Regions from separate parts of the Halomonas sp. AOP22-C1-8 genome, predicted to be linked through region 1. Evidence: predicted binding sites of a transcription regulator. Region 1 holds the regulator's gene; the other holds the start of a gene.
The links. The regulator PhoB, encoded in region 1, activates phosphate uptake and scavenging genes when phosphate is short. The targets are predictions, from matches to a motif close to TGTCATANNNNTGTCANA.
Positions count from the first base shown of each region.

Region 2: the regulator PhoB is predicted to act here: its motif matches at 1,803-1,820, upstream of ugpB (sn-glycerol-3-phosphate ABC transporter substrate-binding protein UgpB).

Region 1 is NZ_JBQSYD010000004.1:31,107-35,319, forward strand. It holds gene ACT3TY_RS03310 (chorismate--pyruvate lyase family protein) at 22-585, shown strand; gene ubiA (4-hydroxybenzoate octaprenyltransferase) at 621-1,517, shown strand; gene phoB (phosphate regulon transcriptional regulator PhoB) at 1,648-2,337, shown strand; gene phoR (phosphate regulon sensor histidine kinase PhoR) at 2,340-3,635, shown strand; gene ACT3TY_RS03330 (hypothetical protein) at 3,941-4,213, shown strand, end outside.
Region 2 is NZ_JBQSYD010000013.1:69,038-73,250, reverse strand. It holds gene ugpA (sn-glycerol-3-phosphate ABC transporter permease UgpA) at 1-227, opposite strand, end outside; gene ugpB (sn-glycerol-3-phosphate ABC transporter substrate-binding protein UgpB) at 389-1,717, opposite strand; gene argE (acetylornithine deacetylase) at 1,937-3,109, shown strand; gene ACT3TY_RS09100 (hypothetical protein) at 3,219-3,533, opposite strand; gene ACT3TY_RS09095 (YchJ family protein) at 3,719-4,192, shown strand.

The DNA.
Region 1 (4,213 bases):
TTTTTTGCCCAGGAGTATCTGGTGGTGACGTCCTCTTTTCGGCAAACGCATGCCTTTCCTGTTTGGCAGCCCGTGGCTGCGTTACGCCCCGCCATGAGCGCTGCCTGGTGGGAGTGGGTTGCGTCTACGGATTCACTAACGGCTCGCTTGCAAGCGGCAGGCGCAGGGCAACCATTCCGTGTTCGCCTGCTGCGCCAAGGCGCCGGCGTGCCTCTGCATGATGAAGCGCAGGCGTTGGGGATTGAGCTTCGTCGCTATGCCTGGTTAAGGGAGGTCGCCCTGTGCGTGGGTGATAACCCTTGGGTGGTCGCACGTTCGGTTGCCCCCTTAACACAGCTAAAAGGTCAGCGATTGGAGCAACTGGGTGAGCGCTCGCTGGGCAGTTGGCTGTTTCGCCAGCCAGATTTAGTACGCGGCCCGCTTGAAGCCACGAGGGGTGCGCCACGTTTTGCCTTCCCTCAGGATGCTGGCGTGAAAAGTTGTTGGGGGCGGCGCTCAGTGTTTCAACATGGTGGGTTATCGCTACTCGTACAAGAGTACTTTTTATCCACCATGGCAGATGACCTTCGTTTGTCTTCGCGGTAGGCTTGCTCGGCATCTCTTCTTTACGTGAGGTAGGCATGGATCGTTCTTTGTTGCGGCCAGTCGGATGGGCGCGAGTCGCTGATTTTTTACACTTAATGCGCCTGGACCGCCCCATTGGTACCTGGCTATTGATGTGGCCTACCTTATGGGCGCTTTGGGTGGCTACAAACGGGGTGCCTGGCCGCAACGTGCTGCTTATTTTTGTGGCAGGTGTTTATGTTATGCGCGCTGCTGGCTGCGTTGTGAATGATTACGCTGACCGCCATGTTGATGGCCACGTTAAACGCACGAAACAACGTCCACTGGCGACGGGGCGAATCAGTGAAACCGAAGCCCAACTGCTGTTTATTGGGCTGGTCACTGTTGCGTTTGTGTTAGTGCTGCTGACCAACTGGTTTACGGTGCTGCTGTCGATTGGTGGCGTGATCCTGGCGTTTATCTACCCCTTTATGAAGCGTTACACCCATCTTCCTCAGGTGGTGCTGGGGGCGGCTTTTTCGTGGGCAATCCCCATGGCGTTTGGGGCGGTGCTGGGATATGTACCTGTGGAAGCCTGGTTGCTGTTTTTTGCGAACGTACTGTGGACGGTTGCTTACGATACCCAATACGCCATGGTCGACCGTGACGATGACCTAAAAATTGGTATTAAATCAACGGCGGTGCTGTTTGGCAGTGCAGACCGCTTGATGATTGGATTACTGCAACTGGCGACGTTGGTGCTGTTAGCCTTTGTGGGTGTTCGTGTGGGGCTGGGTGGTTTTTTCTGGCTGGGCCTTGCCGGTATGGCGGCCACCTTTATTCATCAACAGCGCCTGATTCGGCATCGTGAACGCGACCCGTGTTTTCAGGCTTTTTTGAATAACTACTGGTCAGGGCTGCTGGTTTTTGCCGGCATTGCGCTAAGTTGGTGGCCAGTGGCCGGGCCGCTCTAGCAAAGCGTGATTAGCGCCTGTCATTCGTTCTTGTTATTGGCTATTGTCATATAAGTGTCATCAAGTCATGGTGTTATTGTCACTGAGATGTCATTGAATTACCTTTCATTGAGCACCGTGAGGCCCTGGAATGACCGCCAAGACCGTTTTGATTGTCGATGATGAAGCACCTATTCGCGAAATGATCGCAGTGGCGCTGGAAATGGCTGACTATCGCGTGCTTGAAGCGGATAACGCCCAGGATGCCCACGCGTTAGTCGTTGACCATCAGCCTGACTTACTGCTTCTGGATTGGATGATGCCAGGTACCAGTGGTATTGAGTTGGCGCGACGCCTTAAGCGTGAAGAAGCCACCGCCGAAATGCCGATTATTATGCTCACCGCCAAGGGTGAGGAAGACAATAAGATTCAAGGCCTTGAGGCGGGCGCGGACGACTATATCACCAAACCCTTCTCGCCCCGTGAGTTGGTCGCGCGCTTGAAAGCCGTATTGCGACGCACTACCCCGCGTGGCGTAGAAGACCCCATTGAAATTAACGGCCTTCTACTCGACCCCGTCAGCCACCGTGTTAGTGCGCATGGCAAGGCGCTGGAAATGGGGCCCACTGAATATCGCCTGCTGCAGTTCTTTATGACCCACCAGGAGCGAGCCTATACGCGCAGCCAACTGCTGGACCAGGTATGGGGCGGCAATGTGTATGTTGAAGAACGCACAGTGGATGTACATATTCGGCGCTTGCGTAAGGCGTTAGGCGATGTGCATCAAAACCTGATTCAGACGGTACGGGGTACCGGTTATCGTTTCTCAGCCCGGGTGTAACTGTGCGCCTATGGAGCCGTGAGCTTTGGCGTATTGCCTGGTTAGCGACCATAGGTGTTTGCCTGGGGTGGCTGCTAGGCTCAGCGGGCCTTGGCTTGGCAGCCGGGTTGGCCGTTTGTCTTTTTTACCATTTACGCCAGTTGCGCGTCCTCTTTCAATGGTTAACCCTTAATCCTCATAACGAGCCCCCGGCTGCGGGTGGCATGTGGGGGGATTTGCTTGATCGTCTTTACCGCTACCAAAAAAGCCAGCGCATTACACAAGGTCGATTGCGGTCTACGCTTGCGCGTATCCAGGAATCCTCAGAGGCCATGCGCGACAGCGTGGTAATGCTCGACCGCCACGGTGATTTGGAGTGGTGGAACAGTGCAGCGACAGATATGCTGGGCCTACAAACCGCGCACGATCGTGGCCAGCACATTACCAATTTGTTGCGTGACCCACGCTTTATCAGCTACTTCAACGCCCGCGATTACAGCGAACCGCTTACGCTGACCTCACCCATTGATGAGCGCAGCATTCTGCAATACCAAATTACCTTGTATGGCGACGATGAGCGCCTGGTGATGGCGCGGGATATCACTCGTTTGCACCGCCTTGAGCAGATGCGCAGAGACTTCGTGGCCAACGTCTCCCATGAGCTGCGTACGCCGCTTACTGTTCTTTCTGGCTACCTCGAAACCTATGGTGACTTGGCTGAGCAGCTTCCGCCTCGCTTGGGCAGGGGGATCGAGCAAATGCAGGACCAGACGCAGCGCATGCAAAATCTGGTTAACGACCTGCTGCTTTTGTCACGCTTGGAAATTGATCAAGGCGGGCAAGACCATCAGGCGCTGTCGGTTGAGCAATTGCTTAATAGCGTCTGCCAGGATGCATTGGCGCTATCGCACCGTAAGCATGTTGTCCGTGTTGCTATTGAAAGTGACGCCCAGCTCATAGGGAGCGAGCAGGAAATACGTAGCGCCATTTCTAACCTGGCTTTCAATGCGGTGCGATATACCCCAGAGGGTAGCCAAATTATACTGCGCTGGGCGCCCATGGAAGATGGAAGCGGATGTATAGAAGTAGAAGATGATGGAGAGGGCATCGATCCTGTCCACCTCCCCAGGCTAACGGAGCGCTTTTATCGGGTTGATAAAGGCCGGAGTACCGCGACAGGCGGTACTGGGCTTGGTCTTGCCATCGTTAAGCATATCCTGCTGCGCCATGATGCTCAGCTTCAGGTTGAATCGCACCCTGGCGAAGGTTCGCTATTTCGCTGTACTTTCCCCGCCACTCGGCTGGCTGCTACCTCCTAGCCTCCTTCCTGGTCTTCTGTATAACCTTTATCCAAGCGTGCCATATGGACAAGCCATCTATGGTTCAAGTCTGCTCATGTGTCATTTTTAGTCAGTTATGGTGGTCCCTTATACACGATCAGCGAGCATGATTGGCACGCGGTATTTGTTTTAAGTTGTTTATTAATAAGAAATATTTTTTTATTTTTGTTTTTTGGCATCACATCTGCATTAATCTGGGCAAGGAAGATTACCGCAGGAAATGGTACGCCAGGAAGGCACTTCCTTAAGGTAAGCGGTATCAACAGCGATCGAGGAGAAGGAACATGATGTCCAAGGAACTACTCAAGAAAGCTGGGATTTTAGGTGTAACATTCGGTTTACTGGCAAGCCCCTTCGCTTTTGCCCAAGAACCAGTAGACCCGAGCCACGATATTACTGCTGATGAAGAACCCGTGCAGCCGCAATCATCTGGTACAGGTGCAGGTGGTGATGCATCTACCTATGATGCAGACGAGCTCTCAGATATGAACGGTGAAAGCGCAGGCGATACTACTCGCCCCGGTGCAGGTTCTTCTCAACATAAAACTCATAATGAG
Region 2 (4,213 bases), on a different contig from region 1:
GCGGTGCGCCCCAGCGCGTTCAGGTAGCTGGGGTCGGCCAGAACGCGTGCATAGTTCTCCAGACCGACAAACGTTGTTTTAAAGCCGAACGCATCGGTGCGCTCGAAGCTCGACTTAACCGCCTGGCTTGCCGGCCAGATAAAAAACACCAGCGTAATCGCCAACTGCGGCGCTAACAGTAAGAAAGGGAGCCACCGGTTTTGATAGGTGGAACGTTTGGTCTGCATGACACATCCTGTCGTACGGGCGTTGGTGCGGCTGGCCGCTGTGCTCAGCTGCCAGGAAGTAAGCCATCCCATAGGCCCCGGTGACTTGGGCGTATGGGATGGCTCCTATAACAAACCCCGGCTATAAAAGCCGGGGTTTGTTGACAAGTAACGCGAAGCGCTTAGTTATTGGCTGCCTCAAAGTCGCGCAGGATCTGGTTGCCGCGGCTTGCCGCATCATCCAGGGCTTGCTGACCGCTCTTGTTGCCGGCTAGTACGGCCTGGAACTCTTCGTCCAGAACCATGCGCACTTGGGGGTAGTTGCCAAAGCGCAGGCCTTTGGAGTTCTCTGTCGGCTCGTTTAAGTTGATCTGCTCGATGGCAATATCCGCGCCTGGGTTCTCATCGTAGTAACCCTGCTCCTGGCTCAGCTCGTAAGCGGCAGTGGTAATCGGCAGGTAGCCGGTTCCCTGGTGCCACTCGGCCTGAATCTCAGGCAAGGAGAGATACTCAAGGAATTCAGCAACGCCGGTGTACTCGTCGTCTTCATGGCCGGAAAGTACCCACAGAGTCGCGCCGCCGATGATTGAGTTTTGCGGTGCGCCGTCTACGTCGTCGTAGTAGGGCAGCATGCCAAAACCTACGTCGAAGTCGGAGTTAGCCAACACATCGGCGCGTGACGCTGACGAGTTCATGTACATCGCGCAGTCGCTGGAATAGAACGAGGGTGCCGCGTCCGGGCCGTTTGCTGGGCCTGCGTAGCTGTAGACGCCGCTATCCGACCACTCTTTCAACTGATCCCAAAAGCGCGCCTGTACGTCGCCGTTAAAGGCAAACTCGGTGTCCAGACCGCCGAAGCCGTTTTCCTGGGTGCCGATGGACTGATTGTGCAGCGCTGAGAAGTTCTCAAGGCCGACCCAGTTGGCCGCATAGGCCATGGTGAAGCCGCAAGAGGCCGCGCCTTCATCGACAATCTGTTGACCCATCTCGCCCATCTCAGCCCACGTAGTAGGCGGTGATTCAGGGTCGAGGCCAGCCGCTTCAAAAATGGCTTTGTTGTAGTAAAGAATCGGTGTGGACGAGTTGAACGGCATGGAGAGCATGTTGCCGTTGGTGTCGGTGTAGTAACCGGTTACCACGGGCAGATAATCAGCCGGATCAAAGGTGTTGCCGTGCTCTTCCATCAGCTCAAACACCGGATAGATAGCGCCCTGGGCGGCCATCATGGTGCCGGTGCCCACTTCGTAAATTTGTACGATGTGGGGCTGCTCGCCTGCGCGGAAAGCGGCAATGGTGTTAACCATGGTTTGTTCGTATTCACCCCGATAGGAGGGCGTAACACGGTACCCATCCTGGGTGGCATTGAAGTCTTCGGCAAGCGCGCTCAAGCGCTCGCCCAGCTCGCCGCCCATGGAGTGCCACCAGGTGATCTCGGTAGCGGCGTGGGCGGAAACACTCAGCGTAGCCGCGGTGATGCCAGTAGATAACGCGCGTAACATAAAACGAGACATGTGAGCTCCTTTTGGGCCTGGCGCGAGCCAGGTGGCACAATGCGTTTTTTAAGATTTGTGGGTGCACTGAACAATAATGAGTGTAGATGACATTTTGATGAATGCTAACTGGACCAAGGTTTTATAAAAGCTTTGGGTTTTATCCAAGGGCATTGGTAGTAGGCGCTCTGCGAGGGCGATGATAGGGTTGAGACAATGTGCATAACTAATGAGAGTCGTATGAGTGACGCAATAGCGCTATTAACCAAACTGGTCTCTTTCGATACTACCTCCCGTGGCTCTAACCTGGCGCTGATCGAATTTGTCGAAGCTTATCTTGAAGAGTACGGCGTCGCCTCCGAACGGGTGATGAGCCCCTGCGGCACCAAGGCGAACTTGATTGCCCGTATAGGCCCTGATGCGCCAGGTGGGGTGATGCTCTCCGGCCATACCGATGTGGTGCCGGTGGAAGGCCAGCCCTGGTCGACAGATCCTTTCGCCCTGCATGACGGCCAAGACGGTAAGCTTTACGGCCGTGGCACCTGTGATATGAAAGGCTTCATTGCCTGCGCTCTTGCCATGGTGCCCACGTGGGTGAAAACGCCTTTGCAGCAGCCGATCTATTTTGGTTTTTCCTATGACGAGGAGGTTGGCTGTGTCGGTGCGCCTGCGCTGATCAAACGGTTCTACGAGCACTACTCAACCACCGCGCACGTCATTGTTGGTGAGCCGACCAGCATGCAGCCCGTCGTGGCCCAGAAGGGCGCCACTAATCTGCGCACCACCGTCGTAGGGCGCGAAGCGCACAGCAGTCAGGTGAATCAGGGCACTTCGGCCATTCATGTGGCAGCGCGACTGGTCACCTTCATCGAAGACACCATGGCGGCGTTGGTGGAGGAGGGCAAGGTAGACGACGCCTTTAACGTACCCCACACCAGCCTCCACGTAGGCAAGATCAAGGGCGGTACGGCGATCAATATCATGGCGCGTGAGTGCCAGTTTGAGTGGGAAATACGCCACCTGCCCACCGAGACGTTTGATGAGGTGTTCGCTCGTTTTGAAGCGTATGCCGACGCGTTAAGTGCCGAGCTAAGGGCGCGTGGCAAGGACGTCCAGATTACGACCGAGCCGCTGAATGTAACGGTGCCAGGCCTTGCCGACCGAGATAATCACGCCGTACTGCGCTTGGCCAAGGACCACCTGCCAGGTGAGTGCTGCAACCACGCAGTGGCCTACGCCACCGAGGCGGGGCAATTTCAAGGCCAAGGGTTACAAACGATTATTCTGGGTCCGGGCAGTATCGCTCAAGCGCATCAGCCGGATGAGTATATTGAGAAAAGCGAACTTGAAGCGTGCCTGGCGTTTATGGGGCGTTTGGGAGACGCGCTACACCAGCCCTATCACGCTGATTAGACAAGCACTTGAAAACGTCGTGGGGAAAGGTATCTGAGAACGTGTTTGAAAACGATGTGAATGGACGCATTTCAACCCACCCGCTCAACGGGTGGGAGCCTCCTCCATGTTAATGATGCTGGTGGTTCTGTTCGAAAAGCTCGGCTTTGGCATTGCGCATCACATCTTCACACGCTTGCTGATGCGCCAACTGGGTTAACAGCTGTTGGGTCACTTCAAACCCTTTGCCCAGGCAGGTATCCATTTCCTCCTGGCTGACCTGAGGAGAAACATGACAATTAACCTTCAGCGTCCGACCAGCACCGTCCAAACGGTCGGCTATCGCCCGCAGTCGCCAGGCGACTCGCTCTTTCCAGTTGGCTGATTCTTCTGCGCCTTCGTTTACGCTAAACGTGCACTGCCATTCGGGTTTATAAACCTTCATGAGAACCTCCGCTGCATTTGGAAAGAATCTTGGGTCGTGTTTCGTACTCCGTAAGTCAAAAAAATCTTGCTCAGTCACTATACGCTTAATATGGGGCCAAAATCGAACGAAAACATAGGCCATGTGTAGGACGGTTTTAAGGATTATCGGTTAGGCTTAAGTGACCGTGATATATGAGCCTTTCTATGATGTCTCTAATTGAAAAAAGTTGCCCTTGCGGTACAGGGTTGTCGACTGACGTATGCTGCGGCCGTTACCACGATGGCGCGCCAGCCCCTACCCCGGAAGCGCTAATGCGCTCTCGCTACAGTGCCTTTGCGCTGAATCTATGCGACTACGTGCTTGCCACTTGGCACGTGAGCACTCGCCCTGAAGCGCTATCACCGGACCTTAATACCGAGTGGAAGGCTCTCATCATTGTTAAAGCAGCATCCGAAGAGACGCCCCCCGATGCTGATAAAGGTTATGTTCATTTTCGCGCTTATTTCAAAGAGCGTGGCCGCTGGCACATGCTTGAAGAAAACTCGCGTTTCGTGTTTGAGCAGAGCCGGTGGTGGTACGTGGATGGTACGCCTGATGTCGTGCGTCTCAAGCCGCGGCGTAACGATCCCTGCTTTTGTGGTAGCGGCCGAAAATTAAAGCTATGTTGCAAAGAGTAGCTATGCGTTAACTAATAAAAA